2 regions of the Viridibacillus sp. FSL H8-0110 genome follow, and region 2 is predicted to be linked to the other one. Evidence: predicted binding sites of a transcription regulator. Region 2 holds the regulator's gene; the other holds the start of a gene.

Region 1 (16,229 bases), 370 kb from region 2:
TGTGAAGTGTAATACATCTGTTTCTACTATTAATAAGGAACTTTTTGAAAAAGGCATTATTGGCGGCTTTGATTTAGGTAAAGTAGATGCAGCACTTGAAAACCATGCACTAATTGCTGTTACTGAACAACGTACGAAAGAAGAAATCGATGCACTTGTGCAAGAAATGGGGGCTCTCCATGCATAACGACAATCAACCACTTATTTTTGAACTTTCAACAGAAGGTCGCGTAGGATATAGTTTATCAGAGCTTGATGTACCAGCAGTAGATTTAGCTGCTATCTTACCAAACGAATTTATTCGTACAGAAGAAGCGGGACTACCTGAAGTATCAGAACTTGATATTATGCGTCATTATACTGCGCTCTCTCGCCGTAATCACGGTGTAGATTCAGGTTTCTACCCACTTGGTTCTTGTACAATGAAATATAACCCGAAAATTAATGAATCAGTTGCACGTTTTGCAGGATTTGCTAATATTCACCCTTTACAAGATGAGTCCACTGTTCAAGGTGCACTTGAGTTAATGTATGATTTACAAGAGCATTTAATCGAGATTACTGGTATGGATGAAGTAACGCTTCAACCAGCTGCTGGTGCACATGGTGAATGGACTGCATTAATGATGATTCGTGCATTCCACGAAGCAAACGGTGACTTCCAACGTACGAAAGTACTTGTGCCAGACTCTGCTCACGGTACTAACCCAGCATCAGCAACAGTTGCAGGTTTTGATACAGTAACTGTGAAGTCTGATGAAAACGGTCTTGTAGATTTAGAGGATTTACGCCGCCTAGTTGGGGATGATACAGCAGCGCTTATGTTGACTAACCCAAATACATTAGGTCTTTTTGAAGAACATATTCTAGATATCGCTGAAATCGTTCACTCGGTTGGCGGTAAAGTATATTATGATGGTGCAAACTTAAATGCGGTTATGTCTAAAGCACGTCCTGGTGATATGGGCTTTGACTGCGTTCACTTAAACTTACACAAAACTTTCACTGGTCCTCACGGTGGTGGTGGTCCTGGTTCAGGTCCAGTTGGCGTAAAGGCAGACTTGATTCCGTACCTTCCAAAACCTGTTTTAGTGAAAACAGAAGAAGGTTATCATTTCGATTACGACCGTCCACAATCAATTGGTCGCGTGAAGCCATTCTATGGTAACTTTGGTATTAATGTTCGTGCATATACTTATATCCGTTCAATGGGTCCAGATGGTCTTAAAGCAGTAACTGAAAATGCAGTAATTAATGCAAACTATATGATGAGAAGATTAGAGCCATACTTTGATCTACCTTACAACCGTCATTGCAAGCATGAATTTGTATTAAGTGGAAGCCGCCAGAAAAAACTAGGCGCTCGTACACTTGATATGGCAAAACGACTGTTAGACTTTGGCTACCATCCACCAACAACTTACTTCCCATTAAATGTGGAAGAAGGTTTAATGATTGAACCAACTGAAACAGAATCAAAAGAAACATTAGACGCTTTCTGTGACGCAATGATTCAAATTGCTAAAGAAGTAGAAGAAACACCAGAAGTAGTACAAAATGCACCACATACAACTGTTATTGGCCGTCTTGATGAAACAAGAGCAGCACGTAACCCAGTTTTACGATACGAAAGAGAAACAGTAGAAGTATAATATATTCGTATATTGAAAACCTCTAGCACTTTGCTAGAGGTTTTCTCATGATTTGTATATAAATAGCTTAATGAAAAGATCATGTTAGTTATGGAAAAAATCGCTTGGACATAGACAGATGACTTTAAAATTGCTATGCTAACATAAATGCAGTATGAATCAATGTGTGAAAAAAGGGGAGTTTTCATGGCTTACTTTAAAAGTATCAATGATACAACTAATGATCAAAATGACTTACTAAAATCCTTAAAAGAGGATTATCAAGAATATACGGTTGACGAATTAATTTCTGAATTGTACATAAAGCAACAAAAAGAACAAAGTACGTTAATCTATTTCACTCCAGATGCGCATACAAAGGCGCTAATGGAATACGAAAAGAAAATCATTTATGATTTGCTACATAAACATGGTTTAACAAATCTACAAATTTTACAAGAAATCAATAAGCAAAAAACTGTTATAGATTAAAACAGTAAGTATAGAATTCAAACCTGTTTACTGCATATGAAACCTCTTATATTAAGTAATGCAATATAATTATCTCATTACTAATATAGGAGGACTTGACATGAAATAATAGATTAAAAGAATTAGATACTTATGGATTTTGATTGTAAGGGGGAAGCACCTAATGTCAATCAATAAAATAGATGAATATTGGCATACATATGCTAAAGAAAATGAATTAGATATGACGACTCCAGAGTCATGGATGTTTGGAGATGGTTCCAAAGAAATGGCGGATGATTTAGGGAGTTTAGTTGTGAATGGTAGCAAAACAGCAACATGTGCTGCTCATTGTGTATATGAACTTGAAAAAGAAAAAATTCAAAAAGTTGGACAGTACGATATTGTATTAGATGGTAACAATGAACCTCTAGCAATAATAAAATATACAAAAATCGAATTGGTGAAAATGAATGAAGTAACAAGTGATTTTGCAAAGGCTGAAGGTGAAGGAGATTTATCCTATGATTATTGGTATCGGGAGCATGTAAAATTTTTCACTTGGGAGCTCAATCAGTATGATCTTACCTTTAACTCTGACTTATTGCTTGTTTGTCAAACTTTTAAGGTAATGGATGTTTATCAAAATCAGGTATAAATAAGAAAAATTAGAACTATTTTACGAAGATATTAAATATTATTTTAAAAAATACACTCCCAGAGATTGAGTCAACCAATCTCTAGGAGTGTATTTTTTTAGAACCCTATATTTACTTCATTTCTTTCCCATTCATTTCGGAAGGCTTTTTTACGTTGTTTTTGTAAATCTTTAATACATTTCTCGTAATCGAGTTTTTTATCATAATGCCAATTTAGAGCAACTGACATATATAACTCATTAAGTTGTGACATAGAAAGTTCTTTTGAAAGTTTAGCAGCATCTATTAGCTCGTCTTCTGTGAATATATGCTGAATATCTAATTTGCGTAAATATGTAGCACGTATTTCAGTTGTAGGATTCATAATCTCGTATGCTCGATCAAACCTTCCTGCACGGTTGATTAAAGCTGGATCGATGCGGTCAGGATAATTGGTCGTACCAATTAAAAAAATACCTTCACGTGATTGAGCGCCGTCTAGTGTATTTAAAAATAATGAACGTGTATATTCGGGCATAGAATCTATATCTTCAATAACGAGTATTGCTGGAGCTAAACTTGTTACCATACGGAAGACCTCTTCAATGGACTCGCTTGATGTATGCTCAGTAATTTGCCAATACACAACAGGAGCTGTTACAGAACCTGTAATGGACTTTACAAGCGTAGTCTTTCCGTTTCCTGGTGAGCCATATAATAAGATTCCTCTTTTATAAGGAAGGCCGTAATGTTTAAAGAAATTGCCACCCTCCTTGAAAAACTCATCAATCGAACGGAAAATCTCTTGCTTAAGTGAAGGTTCTAAGAAAACATCTTCTCGTGTAATTTGCTTACCTTCGCCGTAACTCCGTCGTTTAATACCATCATGAACATCAACTAAGTAGGTAACAGTTTCCATCAACATTTGACGTAACTGTTCTTGAACAGCTTCGATAAAATTCATCATTTTCTCCGCACTTGTTGTAAAATAGAAAAACTCTGGCCATTCTGAATCGGAGCGGAATACAGGGATTTGTGTAATGGCTACTTCATAATCAGGAAAGTAGATTAAAGAATTACTAAATGTCTTAATTGATTTTAGCTGATTATCTAATTGATCTTCTGAGACAGAATTTAAAACAATGCTAGGTAATGAGGCATATATATAACTCAAATTTTCATAGCGGATTAATTCCTTTTCCATCATTTCTAGTAAATGATGATGAAATTGTGAATTATTTAGTTCGACAGTCACACCACGAAAATTAGCAGGGTGTACTTCATTTAGTTTTTTTGAGATGCGCTCAAAGACCGCTGATACATCTGCATAGTTAGGGATGTCTTGTCGCAAATCTTCGTGAAATGTATATAAGAATTTTGGCATTATATCCTCCTTTATGGACGTTATTAATTTATAGAATATATAATTAAGAAAAAATAGAGTCATTTCTGTTATAAATAGAAATGACTCTTTTTTATTTGCAACGCAATCAAATTATTTCACTTTGATTTTGCCTGTCCAATTTTTGTATCCACCTTGTAATTGGTATACTTGATCGTAGCCTTTTTTCTTTAATAACATAGCAGCACGTGCACTACGTCCAGCATTTTGGCAGTACAAGTAAACAGGTTTGTCTGGGCGAATTTCTTTATAGCGTTGACGAAGTTGTGAGGTTGGGACGTTACGAGCGCCTAGAATATGACCACCGTCAAATTCTTTTGGCTCACGCACATCTATTAATTGTGCTTTACGATAACCTTCAATAAATTCTTCTTGTGTTAAAGTTGTAACTGCTTTTTTGAAACGAAGAGCGTTTACTAAAGCGTATACAATCACCACAAATAAAACAATTGCTAATGTATATAACCAACTCAAATCGTCTTACCCCTTTCTATCTACAGTAATATTATAAAAGAACATGTAGCGATAGTCCAATGAGTTTGTTAAAATAGATAAGTTGATTATAAGGAGGAGACCAAATGAAAACAACATGGTATTTTATTAATTCAGGTCCTTGTAGCCCTGCATTCAATATGGCATTAGATGAAGCGCTCCTACATTGGCATAGTAAAGGTTTAATTCCACCAGTAATACGATTTTACGAATGGAATCCAGCAACACTTTCTATTGGATATTTTCAACGTGCTGAAAAAGATATTGATTTTGAACAATTACATAAATTAAATTTAGGATTTGTACGCCGTCCTACTGGCGGTCGTGCAGTCTTACATGAACATGAACTAACATATAGCATCATTGTTAATGAAGACTACCCAGACATGCCTAAAACGGTGACTGAAGCTTATAGAGTATTAAGCGAAGGCTTATTACTAGGTTTCCGAAACTTAGGGTTAGATGCTTATTTTTCAGTTCCTGATTCAGAAGAAAAACGAGCAGATTTGAAAACTCCGAAGAGCGCGGTTTGTTTTGATGCGCCAAGTTGGTATGAATTAGTAGTAGAAGGTAAAAAGGTAGCAGGTAGTGCACAAACGCGACAAGAAGGTGTCATTTTACAACATGGAGCGATATTAATCGATCTCGATGATGAAAAATTGATTTCTCTTTTTAAATTTCCATCGGAAGCTTCAAGAGAGCGTATGCGCAAACATTTACCACAAAAAGCGGTAGCTATTAATCAGTTAGCACAAAAACCTGTCGATGTTGAGACATGTATATCTGCTTTCCGCAAAGGATTTGAGGACGGGTTAGACATTGAACTTGTACCGTACACGTTAACGAAGGAACAAATGGATTTTGTTAATAATTTAGCAAAAACTCGTTATGAAAGTGATGAATGGAATTTTAGAAAATAGTAGTCTTTTTGACTTATTTTAGCTTTGCAAAAATCGAAAAATCGCTTCCAATGTTGTTAAATCAACATTTTGCTCAAAATCACCCTATTTGCTTTTCTTATCAATATATAGTATCGTAATGTCTTGAACAAACACTATATATAGTGTTTAGAGCGCGATCTAAATAGGGAGGCGAATGATAATGGTACTTGCTTCACAGCATCATAATCAGACGATTAATGTACAACAATTAAATAATGATATTCAACAATTTCCACAAGTTCATGCCATCACAGAGGACATGCATATAACACATAAAGGTGTGTCTCGCTTAGTCATGATCGACCGTTATTCTTTTAAAGATACGGAAAAGAAAACGCTAAAAGCAGGGGATTTTGTTGTTTTAACGGTCAAAGCTGACCCTAAATTCCCAGCACGTGGTCTTGGTTATATCGTTTCAATTAATGCAGAAAAGAAAACAGCAGAAGTGCTGATTGAAGCAGATTATAGAAGTGCTATTGATGATGATTCTGAACAACAAACAGGAATTGTCACACGTTCTTTAGACGTTATTGAGAAGCCTCTTGAAGTCTTTTACGAACAAATTGCAAAACGTAATGCAACTGGCCTAGCAGCCGTTGAAAAAACAGAAGAAAAACGCCAAGAATGGTATGAAAAATTCTACGAACAATTAGTGAAGTTAAACTTTATTCCAGCGGGACGTGTTATTTACGGAGCAGGCGCAGGAACAGATGTTACTTACTTTAACTGTTACGTAATGCCATTTGTTGCAGACTCTCGTGAAGGCATTAGTGATCACCGTAAACAAGTAATGGAAATTATGAGTCGCGGTGGTGGTGTAGGTACTAATGGTTCTACATTACGTCCACGAAACACACTTGCTCGTGGTGTCAATGGTAAATCATCAGGATCTGTTTCATGGTTAGATGATATTGCTAAGCTGACTCATCTTGTTGAACAAGGTGGATCACGTCGTGGTGCACAAATGATTATGTTGGCAGATTGGCATCCGGATATTATTGAATTTATTATTTCAAAAATGCAAAACCCTCGTATTTTACGTTTCTTAATCGAAAATACAACGGATGAAACAATCCAACGTCTAGCAAAAGAAAAACTAAAATTCAAACCTTTAACGCAACAAGAAGAAGCGATGTATCAAGGTATTATTAATTATAAAACTATCCCTGGTGTCGGTGGTTTTAATGAAGCCATTATTCGTGATGCTGAGACGAAATTACGTGACGGTGGAACATACAGCGTGCATAACGCTGAATTCCTAACTGGTGCGAATATTTCTGTTACAATCACAAATGAATTCATGGAAGCTGTAGAAGCTGATGCTGAATTTGATTTACGATTCCCAGCTGTCGAATCATATAATGCTGAAGAAATGAAAATCTATAACGATACATGGCATGAAGTTGGCGATGTTCGTGAATGGGCTGAAATGGGCCATGCTGTACGTACTTACCGTAAAGTAAAAGCACGTGAACTTTGGAACTTAATCAATATCTGTGCAACTTACTCAGCAGAACCAGGTATTTTCTTCATCGACAACGCAAACGATATGACAAATGCAAAAGCATACGGTCAAAAAGTTGTAGCAACAAACCCATGTGGAGAACAACCACTTGCGCCGTATTCAGTTTGTAACTTAGCAGCTGTAAACTTAGCGCAATTTGCTCAAAAAGATACGAAAACAGTGGACTTTGAAGCGTTGAAAGAAACAGTTCGTGTCGGAGTACGTATGCAAGATAACGTAATCGATGCTACTCCTTATTTCCTTGAAGACAACAAAGTACAAGCATTAGGCGAACGCCGTGTTGGACTAGGTGTTATGGGAATGGCTGATTTACTTATCTACTGTGAAAAAGAATATGGCTCTGAAGAAGGTAACATCCTTGTTGATGAAATCTTTAAGACGATTGCGACAACAGCATACGAAGCATCTACTGAACTTGCAAAAGAACGAGGTAGTTTCCCATTCCTAACAGGAGAAACAGAATCTGAAACATTAGCACTTCGCAAACGCTTTACAGAAACAGGCTTCATGCAAAAAATGCCTGAACATATCCGTGAAGCAGTACTTGAAGGCGGTATTCGTAACTCGCACCTACTAACTGTAGCTCCTACAGGTTCAACAGGAACAATGGTTGGGGTTTCTACTGGATTAGAACCATACTTCTCATTTACTTACTACCGTAGTGGTCGTCTTGGTAAATTCATTGAAGTAAAAGCTGATATTGTACAAGAATATTTAGCTGCTAACCCAGGTGCAGATGAAGCAAATCTTCCTGAATGGTTTGTAACTGCTATGGAATTAGCTCCAGAAGCACACGCAGATGTACAATGTATTATCCAACGCTGGATTGATAGCTCAATCTCTAAAACAGTAAATGCACCACGTGGTTACACTGTAGATCAAGTACAAAAAGTGTACGAACGCTTATACAATGGTGGCGCTAAAGGCGGTACAGTTTATGTTGATGGTAGCCGTGATTCACAAGTATTAACTCTAAAAGCAGAAGAAAACGTTATGGACGAGGACACTCTACAAGAAGAACAAGTAGCAGAAAAACGTCCAGTTGTTTTAATCGATACTATTCAAGACTTACGCTCAACAAACGTAACAATCGGCTCTGAAGTCGGTAACACATGCCCAGTATGTCGCAAAGGAACAGTCGAAGAACTAGGTGGCTGTAACACATGCACAAATTGCGGTGCACAACTTAAATGTGGTCTTTAATATACTGACTTCTAGCTACTAACGAGCGCAAAGATGGTTATCTAAAATAAAACCATAACAACCATTAAGGACTCCCCTTTCATTAATAGATGAAGAGGAGTCCTTTCCTTTTGAATGAGGTTTAGTTTTATGAATAGTTCTAGTAATACTTTGACAATAAAATACCTAATGTAAACTTGAAAGAAAGTCGTACCGTTTTAAAGAAAGATATACTGTTTTGAAGAAAGTTATACTGTTTATAAAAAAGTTGAACCGAAATGTAATTATTTCGGTTTTCCTTATTGAACTAACGGGGCAGGTTAGTTCAATAAGGAGGTAATACTCTTTCTGTTTTGAACATCTCTTAATATGGGGGGATATTTAAAAGATGGAGGTTGTTGTGATTTTGAAACTGTTTCAATATAACTGGCAAGTTCGTAATGATTGGTTTACATGGTGCGAAGACATACCTGATGAAGAACTATTAAAGAAACGGATCGGTGGGTTCGGCAGTATCCTACATACCCTGTTTCACATTGTAGATGTGGAATATATGTGGATCTTAGGTTTGCGAGGTGAACCAGTACCTGAGGAGCCATTGTTTGAGGATTATGCCAGCTTACAAAAAGTGAAAAATCTTTCAGCTCAATACCATGAGAAAGTGAAGCCATTTGTGACATCTTGGACAAATGAAATGGATTCTCGGAAACTTTCAGAAACCGATTTCAATGAAGAACCGATTAGCTCTAGAGACACACCAATCAGGAGCAGAGTCATTGAATGTACACACGGAGAGATCATACGTCATGTCATTGTTCACGAAATCCACCATATCGGTCAGTTATCTATATGGGCACGTGAAATAGGAAAGGAGCCTGTTTCCGCAAATCTGAGAGGAAGGGGGCTATTCGACAATTAGACTACCTTTTCACAAACGGGGGTGATAATTCAATTGTTACTGCAGGTTCTGTTGGTATGAAAATGTTTCTACTAATACAATAGTGGCGGGAAATCCAGCAAAAGTTATAAAAAGTATTTAATTCGAGATTTGTTTCTTCTTTAACTAAAGGGTGCTTTAGTAGAAGATCATTGAGCTGTCCATACAGCTCTTTTTTATTCAACGAACGGGGCAGGTTAACGAAAGAAGGAAATTTAAAAAAAGTAAAGAATTTTTATAAAAGGGGTGAAATTAAATGGATATACTACTTCAAAAATTACAAAGATTTGGCGTGCATTACATAAAAGGTGATAATGTAATCATTTTAGAAATTTTAGAGAATAGACATAATCAAGCTACTGAAATAGATACGCTTATAAACGAGCTTTTAACTCAACTAAAAAGCAGTAAACTGAAAAAAGTAAAGTTTGAGTGTCCTAAAACTTTTTTGGATAGCTTAAATTGTACTAGAACTAAAATGGAAATTATTGGCGAAAGAGTTATATATACGAGATCTTATACAACACCATTAGATGTATCGATACCGAATTATGAGGTATGGTCAATTTCTGAGAATAACTCTATTTCTTTTTTATCTGAAGTAATGGGTAAAAATTATATTGATACAGAGAAGTTTTTAACCGGAATGAGGATTGAGCTTCCATCACAAGTAGAGAAAATGTATACAGTGTATTTAGTTAATAATGAACCAGTTGGTGTAGTTTTTCCTCATATAGAGCCAAATACAGAAAAAGAAGGTCGCATTTTTTGGATAGGCATTCATCCTGATTTTCTAGGGAAAAGGCCGGGCAAAAACTTACATTTAATAGGATTACACAGATTGAAAGATGAATTTAAGGCAAAGTCTTATCTAGGGATGACTCAAGTTGATAATACTCAAATGAGAAATATAATGGTTTCAAACGGTTGCATTCAAAATAAAAATTCAGTAATTTCATTACAACATTCTATTAAAGAATAGATAAGTAGCAATAAGTATGGAGCAGAATTAAAATGAAATTTGTGGAAAAATGCACTTAAACTAACGAGCGCTTTTGTAAGAAAATCTCTGAGCTGTTCTGACAGCTCTTTTTCTTATTCAACTAAAAGGGCAGTTAGAAAGGTCCCAGAGGATAAAAATTAGGTAGATTAAGTTTAGAAAAAAGAAGAAAGTAAATACTATTTCTATAGTATTAGAAGAAATTTATACATGAATATTTCCGTGGTAAAATAAAGGCGATACATTATGTGAAATTACAACAACTTTTACGAGGACATACTAAATAAATTTGTAGAAATCAGGAGGGTTTATGTGAATATCTTATGGGATTTTGACGGTACTTTATTTGATACATATCCAGCATACACAGAAAATTTGTATAAAGTACTAAATGGCACAGTTGCTCGAGAAGATATTTATCGTGAATTGAAGATTTCAGCGACACATGCATTTAATCATTTTAAATTAACAGATGAACAAATAAAAGAAGTTAAAAAGCTTAATCTAGAGTTACCACCAAGTAGTATAAAGCCGTTTCCTGATGTTGAGAAAATTTTGCGATTTGCAAACAAAAATGTCATTATGACACATAAGGAGAGACAACCTGTTCTGGATATTCTCCAATACTATGGTTTTGAAAAATACTTCGTTGAAATTGTGACTGTTGAAAATGGCTATCCACGCAAGCCTGACCCAACTTCGTATCAATATTTACATGATAAATATGATTTAGATATCGCGATTGGAGATAGAGAACTCGATTTAATCCCGGCAAAGAAAATTGGACTGGTGAGTTGTATGTATCAGGGGAATTGTGAAGTGGCAGATTTTCAAATAAATGATTATGATGATTTTTTTAAAGTAGTAAAATTAAATAGATAAACGTAATTTTTTATTCCTCACCTATGTGAACATTCATGATAAAATGAAGACAATTTGTTAGGAGTGATCATGTGAGTAATAAAATTGCGGGTATTTTCTTCCCGGCGTTTGCGATGTTAGGTGTTATCGCGATGACATTGACAGGGGCTTTTGGAAATGATGAAGCAAATAAATCCTATTTTCTACTTAGCTTAGTCCTTATTTTCCCATTAACTTTTTTAGTGCAGGGAATTTCATGTGCTTTAAATAATATTAATCCATGGATTGCATTAGCAGTTTCTTATATTGCTTTTATCATTATCCTGTTTACGGTATTAAACAGCTCTGCATGGGGATATGGCTTATATTTTCTTGTATTTTGGATTATTGGTTACTTTGGAGCAAAAGGCATTCAAAAGCTTCGCGCTAATAAAAACAAATAAATCTGTGCAATTTCTGCACAGATTTTTTTAGTTTTTATAAGCATTTGCACAAATTTCTTCACTATGTTTCGCCTTTTTAAAGGTGCGTACAACTAACGGATTCTCTTCGCAAAATTGAATGATTGCTTTATTTTCTTTATGTAGTCCGTAATAATAAGTAATTTGCGGTTCATCTTTAAATCGTAATTGAAATAAGCCGCGATAATAATCTTTGTGTACTACTTGTTTAGGTTCTATGTAACCAGATTTATCGAGAATTAACATTTCTGTCGTAATGTCGTTTCTTTCCATATGTTTTTTCATATGATATTGAACTAAAAGCATCGTATAAGGATTGCCATTTTTAATAATATAAAAATATAAAAAAGACAGACTACTAATAAGTAACAAAAAAGCAGAAATAAGAAAAAGTCTCTTCTTCAATAGAAAGAACCTCCTTTATTAAAATATACCAATTAAAACCATTTGTGTAAATTGTCATTTTGGGAACAACAATAAAAACGCAGAAGAGCTCCTGAGTTCTTCTGCGTTTCTATTAGTTTACTGATATATTTTTTGGGTCTTTCTCGATTTCTAATAATTTATTAAACGAAGCGATAGCGACTTCTACTTGGTCGTCTTTGGGTTCTTTTGTTGTAAGTAATTGAAGCCATAAACCAGGATAACCTAAATAGCGCAGTACTGGTACATTCCGACAAGCATTAGTCCATTGCAATACTTCAAAAGCCACTCCAAGTACAACTGGGATTAATAAGATACGATCCACAATGCGTAACCAAAACGGATCTGTTGGTACTAAGAAGTAGATGAACATACCTACGATAACTGTAAATAACATAAAACTACTACCACATCTGTAGTGTAAACGTGATTGAGCTTGTACATTTTCTACTGTTAAAGGTAGACCGTTTTCATAACAATTTATAACCTTATGTTCAGAGCCGTGGTACTGGAAAACACGTTTAATAAGTGGAGTCAGTGATACAAAATAAATATAACTGAGTAGCAATATTAGTTTGAAACCACTCTCTAACAAAATTTGTGCAGTTTTTCCTGGAAGCCATGTATGGAAAAGCTGTGCCAAGAATACAGGAATCAATGTGAAAATAAATTTACCGAAAAGGAATGAAAGTACGCCAATTGCAGCTACTCCTAAAATCATTTGGAGCTTCGAACCTTCTTCAGTGGATTCTTCAACTTCTTCACCTGGATTGACATCATAGCGATCACCTGCAAATTGTAAATGCTTGGAGCCGTTTGCAGCTGATTCAATAATAGCAACTATCCCTCTAATAAAAGGGATCTTTTTCAGCCTTTGAAGCGCTGGCTTTTTTTCTTTTTTAACATAGAAATACTCTATTGAGTCATCATTACGGCGAATAGCGGATACAGTATGTTCTTTACCGCCCATCATTACGCCCTCAATCAATGCTTGCCCCCCATAAATTGGAGTCTGAGGTTGATCCTTCACTTGCCACACCGCTCTCTTTTTGTATATTCAACTGTTCTTATTGTACTAAAAATTATAAAAAAGCTCTAGGAAAAGAATAGCTTTTGAAAATGAGGCAATGCTTGTAAAAAAGGAGTGTTGTGTTTTGAAAATACATGTCTTGTTTTGGACATCCATTTTAAGTGCCGTGTCGTTCACGGTTTGTTTACGATTACTACAATTATTTTCAATCATTCATTGGAGTCCAATCGGGTGGTCTAAGAGATGGCATTTATTCAGTGGACATATGCCATTATTTAAATGGACAACATTAGCGGTCATGTTGTTTGTTTTAGCAATAGTGATTTATTATTTAAGTGAACTCTGCATTGCTATTCGTGCAGATATAGCGGCGATGGGATTGAGTGTTATTTTTCTATTTGGATTACAGTGGTGGATGTTCGGTACGGTAGAGTTAAAAAAAGTATCGATCCCTATCTTCGTTTTAATCGCCATGCATTTACGTTTTATAGTAGAAACTGCAATGTTCCATAAAAAAGCAGAAAGTTTAGACACCCGAAGTAAAATGCCTTATAATACTGATGTGGTAAAATAAATTCATTCAAATCGGAGGGGGAGAGATATGAAGTACTTATGTTTAAATGGGCCTAATTTAAATCGATTAGGTAAAAGAGAGCCAGGAATATATGGCTCGGAAACTCTTCAAGATATAGATAAAGCCCTTCAAAAGCTAGCTGGTGAGTTTGGTGCCACAATTGAATTAAAGCAGTCTAATCACGAAGGCCAGTTGATAGACTGGATTCATGACGCTGAAGACAATGAAATTGCTGGCATTGTCTTTAATCCAGGTGCATATACACATACAAGTGTTGCGATACGTGATGCTATCGCTTCCGTAAATGTACCTGTTATCGAGGTGCATATCTCGAATATACATAAACGTGAAGAATTCCGTCACCACTCATATTTAGCACCAGAGTGTGTGGGACAAATTTCTGGATTAGGGACTAAGGGGTACCAACTTGCATTACGCATGTTTTTAGAACAATAACAGGGGGAATTGATTATTATGGAAAAACTAAAAAAATTAAGAGCAGCATTACAAGAACAAGGGCTTGATGCAATGCTTATTACAAATGACTATAATCGTCGTTACATGACTGATTTTACTGGAACTTCTGGGGTAGCAATTGTTTCACAAAATGATGCAGTCTTTATTACAGATTTCCGTTATACAGAACAAGCTGCTAAGCAAGTGCAAAATTATCGAATTGTACAACACCAAGCTACAATCATTGAAGAAATAGCTAATCAAGTACAAGAGATGGGTATCAAAACATTAGCATTTGAGAAAGAAGATGTTAGTTATAGCACATTTGAAATATATTCGAAACATCTAAAAACTGATTTAGTCGGAGTTTCAGGTTTAGTAGAAAAAATCCGCTTGATTAAGACGGAACAAGAGATTAATATAATAAAGGTCGCTTGTGAAATAGCAGATGCTGCATTCGAGCATATACTAACATTTATTAAAGCTGGCAAAACAGAATTAGAAGTATCAAATGAATTGGAATTCTTCATGCGCAAACAAGGAGCAACTTCATCTTCTTTTGATACAATTGTTGCATCAGGTGTACGCTCGGCATTGCCACATGGCGTTGCAACTGATAAAATAATAGAAACTGGTGATTTTGTCACCTTAGATTTTGGTGCGCTCTATAACGGCTATATCTCTGATACAACACGTACAGTTGCAGTTGGAGAGCCTTCAGATCAATTGAAGGAAATTTACAACATTGTATTAAATGCTGAATTACTTGGATTAGAGCAGTTTAAACCAGGTATGACAGGTATTGAAGCTGATGCAGTAACACGTGATTATATTAAAGCACATGGATATGGTGAGGCATTTGGCCACTCAACAGGTCATGGAATTGGTTTAGAAGTACATGAAGGTCCTGGATTATCATTCCGTTCACCTACTGTATTAGAACCAGGTATGGTCGTGACATGTGAACCTGGTATTTATCTACCAGGAATCGGTGGTGTCCGTATTGAGGACGATACATTAATCACAGAGACAGGTAATGAAAAACTAACTCATTCCACAAAAGAACTAATCATTTTATAAAGTAATATTGGAGGAACATTCATGATTTCAGTAAACGATTTTCGTACAGGCCTAACAATCGTAGTAGACGGTGGACTTTTCCGTGTACTAGATTTCCAACACGTAAAACCTGGTAAAGGTGCAGCTTTTGTACGATCAAAACTTCGTAACCTACGTAACGGTTCAGTAATGGAAAAAACTTTCCGTGCAGGTGAAAAAGTAGAGAAAGCTCAAATTGACAATAACAAAATGCAATATCTATATGCTTCAGGTGATAATCATGTGTTCATGAACACTGAAACTTATGACCAAATTGAATTATCTGAAAACCAACTTAAAGACGAATTGAAATTCTTATTAGAGAACATGGAAGTTTCAATCATGTCTTACGAAGGAGAAATCCTTGGTGTTGATCTTCCAAATACAGTTCTTCTAGAAGTAATTGAGACTGAACCAGGTATTAAAGGTGATACAGCTTCAGGTGGCTCTAAACCAGCAACAGTTCAAACTGGATTAGTTGTACAAGTACCATTCTTTGTTAATGTTGGTGACAAATTAGTTATTAACACTGAAGAAGGCACTTACGTATCTCGTGGATAATTAAGTCATTCTTTAAAATCGACCCTTATAGCTTATGCTATAAGGGTCGATTTTTTTGTCTAATTCGATGTTTGTATGATTGGAAATCATAACTCTTTCTAACTTTGCATAGATTAGATTATACAAGAGGAGGGGCAGCTACGGAACTTCAAGACATTCTACGCATCGCCGGTATTGGACTTGTGATTGCGCTTTTACATATCTTCTTTGAACAAACCGGTAAAAAGGAATTTTCTTTTTTTCTTTATTTTCTAGCCTATATGTATATCGCAGCGGAACTACTTCATTTTTTGCGTTTGTTCTTTGATGAAATTCTCACCTTCTTCCAATGGTTAACGGCTACCTGAGCTTATGACGATATTATTTTACGCTGTGATTATGCTTATTCTTTTAATGTTCATTCAAATGGCAATTCCTGCTTTGCATCGTGTCTTTTATACGGTGTTTTTTTTCTTATTAATGAGCTTTTTATTAATGCGTTTATTCATCCCGTTTCTTCAAAGGTTATTGCATGCATTTCCAATTGAGATCCCATATTTATCGCTT
Region 2 (16,229 bases):
AAAGAAGGTACACAACGTTTAGTTCGCGCAGCTATTAACTATGCTATTACTGAAAAACGCGAATCTTTAACTTTAGTACACAAAGGTAACATCATGAAGTTCACTGAAGGTGGATTCAAAACTTGGGGTTACGAATTAGCTGAAACTGAATTTGCTGACCAAACATTCACTTGGAATCAATATGATGCAATCAAAGAAGCTGAAGGCGCTGAAGCTGCTGATAAAGCACAAGCAGAAGCACTTGCTGCTGGTAAAATCTTAGTAAAAGATTCGATTGCTGATATCTTCTTACAACAAATCTTAACTCGTCCAAAAGAGTTTGATGTTGTAGCAACTATGAACTTAAACGGTGACTACATCTCTGACGCATTAGCTGCTCAAGTTGGTGGTATCGGTATCGCTCCAGGAGCTAACATTAACTATGTTAGTGGACATGCGATCTTTGAAGCTACTCACGGAACAGCACCAAAATATGCTGGACAAGATAAAGTAAATCCATCTTCAGTATTACTTTCTGGCGTTCTTATGCTTGAACACCTAGGCTGGAAAGAAGCTGCAGATTTAGTAACTGCTTCAGTAGAAAAAACAATTGCTTCTAAAGTTGTAACTTACGACTTTGCTCGTCTAATGGACGGCGCTACAGAAGTAAAATGTTCTGCATTTGCTGACGAATTAATTAAAAACCTGTAATAATTAGATTCGATGAATGAGGGGATTGGGAATTTTTTCCCTTTTCCCTCTTTATATTTATTATCAAAGGAGTGTATTCGAATGACTTTGAAACGTAGTAAAATTTCTGTAATTGGCGGGGGCTTCACTGGCGCTACATCTGCTTTCTTAGCTGCACAAAAAGAACTTGGTGATGTTGTATTAGTAGATATTCCACAAGCTGAAAACCCAACAAAAGGTAAAGCTCTAGACATGTTCGAAGCTTCTCCGGTACAAGGTTTTGACGCACGTGTAAAGGGTACTTCTGATTATGCTGATACTGCTGATTCTGACGTAGTAATCATTACTGCTGGTGTTGCTCGTAAGCCAGGAATGAGTCGTGATGATTTAGTTCTAATCAATCAAGGCGTTATGAAAGCAGTAACAAAAGAAATTGTAAAATACTCTCCAAAAGCAACAATTATCGTTTTAACAAATCCAGTTGATGCAATGACTTACACAGTTTACAAAGAATCTGGGTTCCCTAAAAACCGCGTAATCGGTCAATCGGGTGTTCTTGATTCAGCTCGTTTCCGTTCATTCATCGCTGAAGAGCTAAACATCTCAGTAAAAGATATTACTGGTGTTGTACTTGGTGGTCATGGTGACACTATGGTTCCACTTACTCGCTACTCATTTGCAGGTGGTATTCCACTAGAAAAACTAATCGCTCCTGAGCGTTTAGAAGAGATCGTTGATCGTACTCGTAACGGTGGTGCTGAAATCGTAAACCTTCTTGGTAATGGTTCTGCTTACTATGCTCCAGCTGCAGCTTTAATTGAAATGGCTGAAGCAATAATTAAAGACCAACGTCGTGTATTACCATCAATCGCTTACTTAGAAGGCGAATATGGTTACAATGATATCTACCTTGGTGTACCAACTATTCTTGGTGCTAACGGTATCGAGAGAATTATTGAATTGGACTTAACAACTGAAGAAAAAGCAGCTTTAGATAACTCTGCAGAAGCAGTTAAAAACGTTATGAAAGTTCTTGCTTAACATACTTTTATTAACGAGCAGGTTGTTACCTACTCGTTTTTTTTCTGGTATAAAAAAGTTCAGATAATATGATATATGTATGCAATCACACTGTCTTTTTTTACTGATTATTGATACTATTGAAATAACAAATTATTTAAGGGGGAATATTGTGTTACTTGGCAAGAAGGGAAAGTTAGGTAAAAAAATTGAAGAGTTGTCTGTTGGCGAATCATTACAGCTAACGGAGAAAATCGAAGATAAAGACTTACTATTATATCTCGGCTTAACCAATGACAGTAATCCTCTATACATACAACATGACTTTACCTCACAGACTAGTTTTCAAAAACCTGTAGTACCTACAATCATGTTGAATGGTGTGGTAACATCAGCTATTTCAAAATATATTCCAGGTCCTGGTTCTTATATTACTTCGCAACAATTTGAATATCCGCAACCGGTATATCATTATGATACGATTCATATTTTACTTGAAGTAACCGAAGTGAATGTAAAGCTTAACGAAGTAACTGTGAATATTGAAGGACGTAATGATGAAGACCTGATAGTGATGCAAGGTAGAGTGACAGTAAATCCGCCGAATCGTGAACAAGATGATTCTGCAAATAAGAAAGAAGAAATCTAGTAGCGAAGGTTTGAAATGGGGGTTTCAAATCAATTGCGGGGGAAAAAACATGACATATAAAATACTTGTAGTAGAAGATGAAATTTCAATAGCAACATTATTACAATACAATCTCCAACAGGCAGGATATGAAGTTGTAATTGCAAATGATGGGAAAGACGGCTTACACAAAGCAATTTTGGAAAAGCCGGATTTACTATTGTTAGACTTAATGTTACCTAAAATGGACGGCATGGAAGTTTGCAAAGAGCTACGTATTAAAAAAATTAATACACCAATTATTATGTTAACAGCAAAAGACGATGAGTTTGATAAAGTACTTGGTCTTGAGCTTGGAGCAGATGATTATATGACAAAGCCATTCAGTCCACGTGAAGTAATGGCAAGGGTTAAAGCGGTATTACGCCGTTCTAAAGTGACAGAAGTAGTGAAGGAAGAAGAAGAGCATATTGAACAAACATATTCATTTGGACAACTGCAAGTACTCCCTGATCGGTTTGAAGCTTTTTTAGGAGAGGAAGTGTTAGAATTCACTCCAAAAGAATTTGAACTACTTGTCTATTTATTAGAAAATAAAAATCGTGTGTTAACACGCGATCAGTTATTAAGTGCTGTATGGAATTATGATTTTGCAGGAGATACGCGGATTGTTGATGTGCACATTAGCCACTTACGTGAACAAATTGAAGAAAATAGTCGCAAACCAAAATTCATTAAAACAATAAGAGGTTTAGGCTATAAATTTGAGGAGCCGAAGCTATGATGAAATCTCTTAAAGCTAGGTTGCTCATTGCTTTTGGATTTCTGTATGGTACAGCTCTAGCTGGTCTTGGTTTTATACTAGGCCAGCTTTTTCCTGTATATGTAGAGGATTCTATACGCTCTAATTCTATCCGATCACATGACAATATTTTACGTGCAATAGAAAAGCAAAGAATTGATTTAACTGCAGATCAAGAACAGGCTATAATAAATGCCCTACCGCTTGATTTTGGCGGAAATGAATTTTCGGATATAAGGATTCGCCTATGGATTATGCTTATTATCACTTTGATTATAACGTTCATACTACTTATGGTTGTTACTTCGCGCTTGATAAAGAATTTGGCTCAGCCTATAGATAATGTAACAAATACAGCGTTAGAGTTGGCAAAAGGAAATTATCGTGCAAGGGCATTTGAAAATGTAGAATCACCAACAATACAACTAAGTAATGCGGTTAATGTCCTTGCCCGAAACTTGCAAGATATTATGATGATTCGCGAGATGGAGCAAGAGCGTCTAAAGACGCTGATAGAAAATATGGGTAGTGCACTTATAATGATTGGGAAAGAAGGGCATGTATCTATTGTGAATAAAGCGTTTTTAGAATTATTCGATGTGCCCTATAGTACAGTCTATAAACAGGTTTTCCGTGAGTTAGGATTACCAAATGAGCTAGAACAATTTGTTGACCACGTCTTTATGACAGAAATAACATACCGTAAACAAATGCAAATAGAGATTCAACAAGAATTCCACCATATGGAAGTATATGGAGCCCCTGTAATAGGAGAGCACGGTCACTGGCTAGGGATTGTAATTATCATGCACGATATTTCAGAATTGAAAAAGCTAGAGCAAATACGTAAGGACTTTGTAGCAAATGTATCGCATGAATTACGTACTCCTATTACATCGATAAAAGGCTTTTCTGAAACATTATTAGACGGTGCTTACAAAGAACAAGGTACATTATTATCCTTTTTAGAAATTATTAATAAAGAGAGTAATCGCCTACAGATGCTTATTTTAGATTTGCTAGAGTTATCGAAAATTGAAAAGCACGGTTTTACAGTTAATATTGAACGTACAAGTTTAAAGGATGTAATTGTAAGGGCGTCTGAAATGACAGTGCCACGTCTTGAGGAAAAAAACATATCTTTCGAAGCGGAAATTGAGCAGGATGTTGTAGTTGAAGGTGATGCAAACCGGCTAATCCAGGTTGTGATGAATTTAATGACAAATGCGACTACTTACTCACCAGAGAATACGAAAATCAAAGTAAAATTATATGAACAAAACAAAAGTGGCGTCATTGAAATAATCGATGAGGGAATTGGAATTGAAAAACCTGAAATTCCAAGAATTTTTGAACGTTTCTACCGTGTTGATCGAGCACGTAGTCGCAATTCTGGTGGAACAGGTCTTGGTCTTGCAATTGTGAAGCATTTAATAGAGGCGCACCATGGTAAAATTCAAGTGGAGAGTGAAGTTGGTAAAGGAACGACAATGCGTGTTATTTTGCCGACAAAACAACCAAATTAACACAACATTTACAATTTATATATATACTCTTCATAATCCTTTGTTAATATAATATTCGAAGCCCCCTTCAACCAGTGTTTATGGAAGTGAGAATCTAGGTTTTCCTAGATTCTTTTTTTAGGATTTAAAGAGCTGAATACAGTAATTATAAAATACGAACATTTTTTCGTATTTGCATCAGTCGTCATTTTCCTTTCTACTTACACGCGTGGTAAGATAGAAGGGAGAGACGGCTTTTTGACGTTTAGGAAAAAAGAAATTCCGTGCATAATAACATATAAAGCAAATAGCTCAAAATAGAGAAAAAGTAAGAGGAGAGAGTATATATGACAAAGGAAAAGCTACTACTTTTAGATGGCAATAGCTTAGCATATCGAGCATTTTTTGCTTTACCACTATTAACAAATGATAGCGGTATTCATACAAATGCCGTTTATGGCTTTACTACGATGTTACAGAAAATATTAGAAGAGGAAAAACCAACGAAAATGCTTGTGGCATTTGATGCTGGTAAGACAACATTCCGTCATTCTACTTACGGGGAATATAAAGGTGGCCGTCAGAAAACACCACCTGAATTATCGGAGCAATTCCCGTATTTGCGAAAATTATTAGATGCGTATTGTATTAAGCAATATGAACTGGAAATGTACGAAGCGGATGATATTATCGGTACTTTGAGTAAACAAGCTGAAGAACAAAAGCTACAAGTAATCGTTGTTAGTGGAGATAAAGACTTAACGCAGCTTGCATCAGATAATACAACTGTCTATATTACACGTAAAGGCATGACGGATATTGAAAAATATACACCGGATCATATTCAAGAAAAGTATGGCTTAACGCCAGAGCAAATTATTGATATGAAAGGTCTAATGGGTGATGCATCAGATAATATACCAGGAGTACCTGGTGTCGGTGAAAAAACAGCTATCAAATTATTAAAACAATATCCAACAATCGAAGAACTATATGAAAATGTAGAACAAGTGAGTGGTGCAAAGTTAAAAGAAAAACTTACGACCAATGAAGAGCAAGCGAAAATGAGTAAACAGTTAGCGACGATTGATCGTCAATCACCTATTACTATTACACTGGATGAATTAGTGTATGATGGTCCAAATGTAGATGAGTTGTTTTCTTTATGGCAAGATTTATCTTTTAAATCATTAATCGAAAAAAGTGAATTTCAATCAGAAGCAACAACAACAAAGGAACTAACTTTTTCTATATTAGAAGATGTATCAGCAGAGCAGTTACAAGATGCGATGGCTGTACATATTGAACTTGCTGATGAGCACTATCATACTTGCGACAGATTTGGTATTGCATTAGTTGATGACAAGCAAGCTTATTATATTCCTTACGACAAAGCAATGGCTTCAATATCATTAAAAGAATGGTTAGAAGATGCTTCAAAGCAGAAGTTTATGGTTGATTCAAAAGCCGCACAAGCCGCATTATTACGTGATGGTATTAAATTAGCAGGGGTGGAATTCGATATGCTCTTAGCTGCATATATTGTAAATCCCGCTATTCCTTCCGATGATGTTGCAACGATTTCAAAAGAATTTGGTTATACTGATGTTCTATCAAATGACAATGTATATGGTAAAGGTGCTAAGAAAGCGACTCCGGCAATAGAAGCTGTGGCGGAGCATGCTTGTCGTAAAGCCAATGCGGTATTCAGCTTGCAGCCAAAATTAGAACAACTTCTTCGAGAAAATGAACAATTTGAGCTGTATAAACAGTTAGAGTTACCACTTGCTGCGATATTAAGTGAAATGGAAAGCGAAGGTATCACAGTTGATCGTGAACGACTTGTTGAAATGGGGCATGATCTAACAACGAAACTAAAAACAATTGAAGAAGATATTTATTCAATTGCTGGCCAAGCCTTCAATATAAATTCACCGAAACAACTGGGGGTTATTCTGTTCGAAAAATTGGGTTTACCTGTTATTAAGAAAACAAAAACAGGCTATTCAACTGCAGCGGATGTATTAGAAAAATTAGAGCCAGAACACGAAATTATTCGTCATATTTTACAGTACCGTCAGCTTGGGAAGTTACAATCAACCTATATAGAAGGATTATTAAAAGAAATCCACGAAGAAGATCAAAAAATTCATACAAGATTCCAGCAAGCGTTAACATCAACAGGGCGCTTAAGTTCTACAGATCCGAATTTGCAAAACATTCCTGTAAGACTTGAAGAGGGCCGTAAAATTCGCCAAGCATTTGTTCCTTCAAATCCAGAATGGCTTCTTTTTGCAGCAGATTATTCGCAAATTGAGTTACGTGTATTAGCTCATATGTGTGGTGACGAAAACTTAATCAATGCATTCCAAAATGGTTTAGATATTCATACGAATACAGCAATGAATGTATTCCACGTAGCAGAAGAGGAAGTAACATCGGATATGCGTCGTGCAGCAAAAGCAGTTAACTTTGGAATTGTTTATGGAATTAGTGATTACGGTCTATCTCAAAACTTAGATATTACACGTAAAGAGGCGGCAGATTTCATTGAACGTTATTTCGCTAGCTTTCCAGGTGTACAGGACTATATGAAAAATATCGTGGAAGAAGCGAAGCAACAGGGCTATGTGACGACTATGTTAAATCGACGTCGCTATTTGCCAGACCTGAAAAGTTCAAACTTCAATTTGCGTAGCTTTGCTGAACGTACTGCTATGAATACCCCAATTCAAGGTAGTGCTGCCGATATTATAAAAAAAGCAATGATAGATATGGCAGCAGCATTAAAAGAACAAAATTTACAAACGAAAATGCTTCTGCAAGTACATGATGAGTTAATTTTCGAAGCACCAAAAGAGGAAATTGCTATTCTTGAAAAACTAGTTCCAGAAGTGATGGGGAAAGCATTTGAACTAAATGTACCATTGAGAGCCGATTTTGCATTTGGCCCAACTTGGTATGATACAAAATAAAGGAGTGATCGCATGCCAGAATTACCAGAAGTAGAAGGTGTTGTGCGTTCATTACAACCGGTCGTTACCGGTAAAACGATTCATCATGTGACGATTTCAAAGATTATTAAACAAGCGAAAGAGCAAGGTAAAGAGTGTATTATAAAAGCAGTTGATCCTGATTCTTTCCAACAAGCAATTGAAGGAATGACTATTAAAAGCATTGAACGTCGCTCAAAATATATTTTTTTTCATCTGGAGAAAGAAGGGAATCCATATTTGCTCGTCAACCATTTAGGGATGACGGGCGCATGGTTCCATGTATCGCAACTTAGTGATATTACAGAAGAGAAATTTCTAAAGCATGCGCATGTCTTAATCCAATTCGATGATGACAATTGGCTTGTTTATTCGGATATTCGTCGTTTTGGTGAAATGCGCTTTTTGCATGAGCTAGCAGAGCATCCGCCACTACTTGAAATGGCACCTGAACCTTTTTCAGATGAAGCACTACCTCATTTTCTTGAGAGAGCAAATCTGCCGAAGTATGCAAATAAGGCAGTTAAAGAAGTAATTATGGATGGGCATGTGATTGCAGGTTGCGGGAATATATATGCGACAGAAGTGCTGTTTAAGATGAATATTCATCCAGCTCGTAAATTGTCACGAATTAGTCAACAACGTAAAATCGAACTTTTTGAGACAATTGTTCATGTTTTGCAAGAAAGTATTGATGTTGGCGGCTCGACCATTTCAGATTACAGAAATATTAATGGTGAAGCAGGCAGTATGCAACATCGTTTGAAAATGTATGGGAAAAAGACTTGTCCGACTTGTAATGGAGATACTAAACAAAAGATAATTAGTGGCAGAAACTCAGTTTATTGCCCAAATTGCCAACATTAAAGGTGTGATATAGATGATTATTGGATTAACTGGAAGTATTGCGAGTGGTAAAAGTACAGTGGCAGAAATGCTAAAAGAGTTACATTTACCAATTATTGATGCTGATTTAGTAGCCCGAGTAGTAGTTGAACCTGGAACAGAAACGCTAAAACAAATAGTAGAAGCATTTGGCGAAGAAGTGTTGCTGGATGATGGTACTCTAGATCGTCCTAAACTAGGGAGTATTATCTTCCATGAACCTGCAGCACGTAAAACGTTAAATGATATTATACATCCGGCTATTCGCCAAGAAATGCTTCGTCAACGTGATGAGTTATTAGAAAACGGTTCAAAAGATATAGTGATGGATATTCCATTATTATTTGAAAGTCGCCTTCAACATTTCGTAGAGAAGATTTTAGTTGTAACTGTCACAGAAGAAACACAATTAAAACGTTTAATGGAACGTAATAATTTATCTGAAAAAGAAGCTATGGCGAGAATTAGTTCTCAACTACCGTTATCTGAAAAAGAAAAAGGCGCTGATGCAGTTATATATAACAATAACTCGCTTGAATCAACGAGGGAGCAATTGTATAAAATATTAGGTAAGTGGAATGTACTCAAATAGGGTATTTTAGAAAAATCAGAATTCACTAACTTTTAAATGTTCATCATAATAGGTTTTACTTTCCTCAAAATGTGTTATACTAATTTTCGAATTAATAAAATAAGTATAACGCAATTACAGGAGGATATTATTCATGACAGTTTCTATTGCTATTAACGGATTTGGCCGTATTGGTCGCATGGTGTTCCGTCAAGCGATACTTCAAGATGATTTAAATATTGTTGCAATTAATGCTAGTTACCCAGCTGAAACGTTAGCACATTTGATTAAGTATGACACAAATCACGGGAAATTTGATGGGGATGTTCAATTTGAAGAAAAAGCCCTAATCATAAACGGCAAACGTGTTGAACTTATTAGTGAACGTGATCCTTTGAACTTACCTTGGAAAGAAATGAATATTGATATCGTTATCGAAGCAACAGGTAAATTCAATGCTCGTGAAAAAGCAGCATTGCATCTAGAAGCAGGAGCTAATAAAGTTATTTTAACAGCACCTGGGAAAAATGAAGATGTAACAATTGTAATGGGTGTTAATGATGAAAAATTAGACCTTTCAAAACATGATGTAATATCAAATGCAAGTTGTACTACAAACTGTCTTGCACCAGTTGCAAAAGTATTAAATGATACTTTTGGTATTGAAAATGGCTTAATGACAACTGTTCATTCATATACAAATGATCAAAAAAATATTGATAATCCACATAAAGACTTACGTCGTGCTCGTGCATGTGCGGCTTCAATTATTCCTACTTCAACAGGAGCTGCCAAAGCTCTAACTCTAGTATTACCAGAACTAGAAGGCAAGTTACATGGTATGGCACTTCGTGTTCCAACACCAAACGTTTCGTTAGTAGATTTAGTAGTAGATTTAAACAAAGATGTTACGGTTGAAGAAGTGAATGAAGCGTTCAAAGCAGCATCAGCTGGTTCTCTAAAAGGAATCTTAGACTTCACAATGGAACCATTGGTATCAGTGGATTTTAATACAAACCCAGCATCAGCTACAATCGATGGCCTAACTACAATGGTAATTGGTAGTCGTAAAGTGAAGGTACTTGCTTGGTACGATAACGAGTGGGGATATTCAACTCGTGTTGTAGATTTAACGAAAAAAGTTGCATCTGCTCTTAAGGCTTCTGTAAACGCTTAATTTTAATATAATATTCCCCTTTCTAGTAGTGTACTAGAAAGGGTTTTTTTGTTTAAGAGTAGAAAAAACTGCAATTAATTGTGAATATATGTCTGTTTTTTCTGTTAGTAACGCCCTTATATTGGCCAAAAACAGTATCTTTATCATACATCTGAGAATTTCCACTGCATTTTTTCGATTTTTTAAGGCATTATTTGATATAATAGATAAACTAAAATGTTTTGCAATCAGGAGAGAAAAAATATGAAATGTCCAGCATGTCAGTTTAATGGAACAAAGGTTATTGATTCAAGACCAGTAGATGACAATAAAGCAATCCGTAGACGCCGAGAATGTGAATCATGTGCATATCGTTTTACTACGTTTGAAAAAGTAGAAGAAATGCCGTTGATCGTCGTGAAGAAAGACGGCTCACGTGAGGAATTTAGCCGTGAAAAAGTTTTGCGAGGTCTTATCCGAGCGTGCGAAAAGCGTCCAGTAGCACTTAATCAATTAGAGGAATTAGTATTTGCTATTGAACAAGATCTACGTAGAATTGGTAACTCAGAAGTGAAGACAGAAGATGTCGGGGAAATGATTATGGATCGTCTTGCGAAAATTGACGAAGTATCTTATGTAAGATTTGCTTCTGTATATCGTCAATTTAAAGATATTAATGTCTTTATTGAAGAATTAAAGGAATTAATAGAAAGACAATCCGATGACAAATAAATGCGATATGAAGGACGGTGATCGTGGTGCATTTATATAAAGAACTACAGCCCGTTGATCGATTGTCCATTCGAATGCCATTTCCCGTATCTAGCTACGATCGCCAACTTATTACTCTGCTTTATCAGCCGTTAATAGGTGCGGAGCCCATTAGCTTATACTTTATGCTTTGGGCTGAAGGAGAAAGTACGACTGAAGCTGAATTATCACATTACCATTTGATGAACTCACTTGATATGCCGATTGCAAAGATTTTCGAGTCGCGCATCGCATTAGAAGCTATTGGTTTAATGCGCACTTGGCGTAAAGATTCTGAGGATGTACGCTCATTTATGTACGACGTGATGCCTCCTTTAGAAGCATCAGCTTTTTTTAATGATCCCTTACTATCCATGTTTTTATTTAGCAAAATTGGTGAACAAGCCTATAGACAGTTGCGCCAACGTTTCGTTCAGAAGGGTCCATCAAATGATGGCTATCAGGAAGTGTCAAGAACATTTACAGATGTCTATCGTCCTGTGCAGCATCATTTACCATCCTTTGCGAATGAGCAGACAGTTGAGGAAAGAGAGAAACCTAAAGAACTACCATTTAACTACGAGGACTTCGATTTTTCTTTACTTAGAGCTGGATTGTCAGAACAACTTGTACCATCTTCAGCACTTACTGCTGAAGCGAATGCAACAATTGCAAAGTTAGCTTTTTTATATCATTTAACACCATTAGATATGCAAAAAGTTGTTATGCTCGCTCTAGATGATCATATGATGTTATCCGAGTCAAGGTTAAAGAAATCGGCAGCTGATTATTACAAATTGACTGTTTCAACAGAACCACCTGCTATGCAACAAGCTTTCCAATCGGCAGTTAATGAGGCAGAGAAAAAGACTACAAAAGAGCAAGCTTTGCAGACGAAGGAAGAGTTATTGATTCATTACCTAGAAACAACTGCTCCAATTGATGTCTTGCGTGATATCGCTGATGGGAAAGAACCAATCCCTGCTGACATTCAGCTTGCTCAAAATCTTGTCCTACAATATCAAATGCCAATTGGTGTTGTAAATGCCTTACTTCAGTATGTTCTTTTACGTACAGACATGAAGTTAACTAAAAACTATGTCGAAAAGATTGCCTCACATTGGATTCGAAAAGGTGTGAAAACGACGAAAGAAGCAATGGACTTAGCGCGCAAAGAGCATAAGCAGTATATGGAATGGAAAACAGCTGAGCAAAAACCTGCAACGAAAAAACGTTACACCGGTGGTCGAGAAGAAAAAGTCCCTGACTGGTTTAAGAAAAATAAAGAAAAGAAACCTCAGAAAGAAGATACTATAAAAGAAACTTCAAAAGAAGCAGCTAAGAGTGATACCGATTTTGAAGAGGAAAGACGTAAAATTCTAGAGAAACTAGGAATAGAGGAAGGGCAGGTGGATTCACATGGAACCGATTAATAATCAACTTAGAAAAGTGATGGATTCACAAACTTTTCAAGAACGATACGAGCAAATGAAGCGAGAAATTCTTGAAAATAAAGGTGTCCAGCAATTTCTAGCTGACAACGATCAAGAAGTAAACAAAGATATGGTAGACCGTGGTCTAGGTAAATTATATGAATATACAGGACAGAAACATGATTGTGACGAATGTGTATCCGTTGCAAAATGTCAAAATGCATTAAAGGGCTTTGTGCCAATATTATCAATTATCCGCGATTCAATAGAAGTCGAATATACACCGTGTCAACAAAAACGCATGGAGGATGAGCGTCGTCAAGCTGCCTCTATGATTTCGAGTATGCATATGCCAAAAGACGTGTTAAGAGCGACGATCAAAGATTTAATGATTGATGATCATTCACGTGTGAATATCGCTAATCGCGCAGCGGATTTCGTTCGTGAATTTAAAGAAACGGGTGAACTTCCTCACAAAGGCTTTTATTTATATGGTGAATTTGGTGTCGGTAAATCTTTTGTATTAGGGGCTATTGCCAATGAATTGGCGACTTTACAAATCAAATCGGTTGTAGTATTTGTACCCGAGTTTTTACGTGAAATGAAAGGTTCAATCCAAGATCAATCTTTACAAGAGAAAATAGATTTTGTGAAAAAGGCGCCTGTTTTAATGCTAGATGACTTAGGCGCTGAAACGTTGTCGAGTTGGACACGTGACGAAATTTTGGGAACGATTTTTCATTACCGAATGGCGGAACAATTGCCGACATTCATCACTTCGAATCTTGGATATGATGAATTAGAAGACCATTTAGCTTATAACCAAAAAGGTGATCGTGATATGTTAAAAGCTTCACGAATTATGGAGCGTATTAAAGCTGTGACGACACCAATCCGAATGAGTGGGCAAAACCGAAGAGATCAGAAATAGTTGCATTTTTTTGATTGACTTTTTTTCCTACTTGATTTTAAACTTAATCGAGCGTATACTTTCAGTCATAATATAAAAAATGCTTTGAAAAGGACAACAATTTTTTGTACGACTTTTAGAGAGAGAAGCCTAGGCTGGAAGCTTCTTAGTACGGCAAATTATTTACCCCCTTGGAGCAGCGACAGTGAATGTACTAGTAATTGTCGACGGTAACGGCCCGTTAGCCGATCGAGAGCTTCGTCTATACCTGCACTCTTTTTAAGTGTTGGCAGTAGAAGGAAGAAGGGTGGAACCACGAGAATACAGCCTCGTCCCTTTTGGGATGGGGCTTTTTTGCGTTTTTATCTAAATGCTAAAGCGGCCCGTTCAGACTCGACAAGCACTGAAACTTTCGAAACAAAAGCGTTTTTTAGCTTTTGTCCGAGAAAGTGGAAGTGACCTCGAGAGTCTGGCCGCTGAAGCTAGAAATTTATCTAAATGCTGAAGCGGCCCACTTAAAGGAAAAAAGTCTAAAAACGCCACGTCCTGTGGCAACGACAGCGTGACCCGCATCGTGCGGCCCTAAACCTCTCGTAAGGCTAAAATAAATAAAACTAAAAGGAGATTACAAAATGGCAGACATGATTAATTTAAAATTCCCAGATGGCGCAGTAAAGGAATTTTCAAAAGGTACAACAACTGAAGAAATTGCACAATCAATTAGCCCGGGACTTCGTAAAAAAGCAATCGTTGGTAAATTCAACGGACAATTAGTAGATTTAACAACACCTTTAGAAGAAGACGGTGACATTGCAATCGTAACACCTTCTGATTCTGAAGCATTAGAAGTAATGCGTCATTCTACAGCTCACCTTTTAGCGCAAGCTGTTAAACGTATGTTCCCTGGTGTAAAACTTGGAGTAGGTCCAGTAATTGAAGGTGGTTTCTACTACGATATCGACTCACCAGAACCAATCACTGCTGATGATCTTCTGAAAATCGAAAAAGAAATGAAAAAAATCATTTCTGAAAATATCGTCATCACTCGCCAAGACATATCACGTGCTGAAGCAATCGAACGCTTCACTGCAATTGATGATGAATATAAATTAGAACTTATCGAAGCTATTCCTGCAGATGAGCAAGTATCAATCTACGAACAAGGCGATTTCTTCGACCTTTGCCGTGGTGTACACGTTCCATCTACAGGTAAGATTAAAGAATTTAAATTGTTATCAATCGCTGGTGCATACTGGAGAGGTAATTCAGATAACAAAATGCTACAACGTATTTACGGAACAGCATTCTTTACAAAAGACGATCTAAAAGCACATCTTCAAATGCTAGAAGAAGCAAAAGAACGTGATCACCGTAAAATTGGTAAAGAACTTGAATTATTCACTACTTCTCAAAAAGTAGGTCAAGGTCTACCGTTATGGTTACCAAATGGTGCGACAATTCGTCGTACAATTGAACGTTATATCGTAGACAAAGAATTGTCTCTTGGTTATAAACATGTTTATACTCCTGTATTGGGTTCAAAAGAGTTATATGAAACTTCAGGACACTGGGCACACTATCAAGATGATATGTTCCCACCAATGGAAGTGGATAACGAAACATTTGTATTACGCCCGATGAACTGTCCACACCATATGATGGTTTACAAATCGTCAATGCACTCATATCGTAACCTGCCATTACGTATTGCTGAACTTGGTACAATGCACCGTTACGAAATGTCAGGTGCTGTATCAGGACTTCAACGTGTACGTGGTATGACTCTAAATGATGCGCATATTTTCGTTCGTCCAGACCAAATTAAAGAAGAATTTAAACGTGTAGTAGAATTAGTGCTTGGAGTTTATAAAGACTTTGATTTAAATGATTACTCATTCCGTCTGTCTTACCGTGACCCAGCTGATACTGAAAAATACTTCGATGATGATGCAATGTGGGAAAAAGCGCAAGGTATGCTAAAAGAAGCAATGGATGAACTAGGCTTAGATTACTTCGAAGCTGAAGGCGAAGCAGCATTCTATGGTCCAAAACTTGACGTTCAAGTAAAAACTGCAATTGGTAAAGAAGAAACTTTATCAACAGTTCAACTTGACTTCTTATTACCAGAACGCTTTGATCTAAGCTATGTTGGTGAAGATGGTAAACCACATCGTCCTGTTGTTATCCACCGTGGTGTTGTATCAACAATGGAACGTTTTGTAGCTTTCTTGATAGAAGAATACAAAGGTGCATTCCCAACTTGGTTAGCGCCAGTGCAAGTAGAAATCATCCCTGTATCAAACGAAGTTCACTTCGACTATGCAAAACAAGTAGAAGAAAAACTTCAAGCAGCAGGCTTCCGTGTTGAAATGGATGATCGTGAAGAAAAACTTGGCTACAAAATCCGTGAAGCACAAATGAAGAAAATTCCTTACATGCTTGTATTAGGTGATAAAGAATTAGAAGCAGGTAGTGTAAACGTACGTCGCTATGGCTCTCAAGATTCTGAAAGCATTGCGATTGAAGATTTCTTAGTGAATTTAAAAGCTGACGTTTCTTTTGAATAAGTAATTTCTAATAATAGAAAGGTGACTGAGACATTAATGTCTCAGTCACCTTTTTCGTATACTCTTAATCCTAAAAAAATATCATCTTGCTATTTTTTGATAAAACATTTGCTTTAAGTTACCTTATTTCCTTATTTAATTACAAAATATGTCAAAATTAGAAGTTGAGAATACTTGATGTATAGATGATACTAGAAAAGTAGTTATTGCATGTAATTACAAACCATTTGAGTCTAAGGAGGAATTTATCCATGGGTGTACAAAGCGAATTTAATATGCCGTCTATTAATTTATTTGGAGCTGGGACAATTCAAGAAGTAGGTAGTCGTTTAAAGGGCTA

Evidence for each region. Region 2 encodes NrdR, which represses ribonucleotide reductase genes. Its sites were predicted from a motif close to AACACNATATATNGTGTT; they were not measured.
Region 1: the regulator NrdR is predicted to act here: its motif matches at 5,685-5,702, upstream of MHH98_RS06725 (vitamin B12-dependent ribonucleotide reductase).

The regions. Positions count from the first base shown of each region.
Region 1 covers NZ_JBBOPJ010000001.1:1,361,259-1,377,487, forward strand. Annotated here, with positions in the region: gene gcvPA (aminomethyl-transferring glycine dehydrogenase subunit GcvPA) at 1-187, shown strand, start outside; gene gcvPB (aminomethyl-transferring glycine dehydrogenase subunit GcvPB) at 180-1,652, shown strand; gene MHH98_RS06700 (hypothetical protein) at 1,839-2,123, shown strand; gene MHH98_RS06705 (ASCH domain-containing protein) at 2,287-2,760, shown strand; gene MHH98_RS06710 (ATP-binding protein) at 2,859-4,124, opposite strand; gene MHH98_RS06715 (rhodanese-like domain-containing protein) at 4,236-4,616, opposite strand; gene MHH98_RS06720 (lipoate--protein ligase family protein) at 4,721-5,554, shown strand; gene MHH98_RS06725 (vitamin B12-dependent ribonucleotide reductase) at 5,730-8,303, shown strand; gene MHH98_RS06730 (DinB family protein) at 8,686-9,201, shown strand; gene MHH98_RS06735 (GNAT family N-acetyltransferase) at 9,476-10,201, shown strand; gene MHH98_RS06740 (HAD-IA family hydrolase) at 10,532-11,101, shown strand; gene MHH98_RS06745 (hypothetical protein) at 11,173-11,523, shown strand; gene MHH98_RS06750 (DUF3139 domain-containing protein) at 11,551-11,946, opposite strand; gene MHH98_RS06755 (DUF1385 domain-containing protein) at 12,059-12,937, opposite strand; gene MHH98_RS06760 (hypothetical protein) at 13,119-13,568, shown strand; gene aroQ (type II 3-dehydroquinate dehydratase) at 13,596-14,024, shown strand; gene MHH98_RS06770 (M24 family metallopeptidase) at 14,043-15,104, shown strand; gene efp (elongation factor P) at 15,126-15,683, shown strand; gene MHH98_RS06780 (SpoIIIAC/SpoIIIAD family protein) at 15,788-16,030, shown strand; gene MHH98_RS06785 (hypothetical protein) at 16,035-16,229, shown strand, end outside.
Region 2 covers NZ_JBBOPJ010000001.1:992,312-1,008,540, forward strand. Annotated here, with positions in the region: gene icd (NADP-dependent isocitrate dehydrogenase) at 1-690, shown strand, start outside; gene mdh (malate dehydrogenase) at 772-1,710, shown strand; gene MHH98_RS04950 (MaoC/PaaZ C-terminal domain-containing protein) at 1,862-2,338, shown strand; gene MHH98_RS04955 (response regulator transcription factor) at 2,388-3,101, shown strand; gene pnpS (two-component system histidine kinase PnpS) at 3,101-4,645, shown strand; gene polA (DNA polymerase I) at 4,972-7,599, shown strand; gene mutM (bifunctional DNA-formamidopyrimidine glycosylase/DNA-(apurinic or apyrimidinic site) lyase) at 7,612-8,484, shown strand; gene coaE (dephospho-CoA kinase) at 8,498-9,094, shown strand; gene MHH98_RS04980 (glyceraldehyde-3-phosphate dehydrogenase) at 9,228-10,250, shown strand; gene nrdR (transcriptional regulator NrdR) at 10,494-10,961, shown strand; gene MHH98_RS04990 (replication initiation and membrane attachment family protein) at 10,985-12,412, shown strand; gene dnaI (primosomal protein DnaI) at 12,399-13,343, shown strand; T-box leader at 13,419-13,662, shown strand; gene thrS (threonine--tRNA ligase) at 13,955-15,889, shown strand; gene MHH98_RS05005 (iron-containing alcohol dehydrogenase) at 16,141-16,229, shown strand, end outside.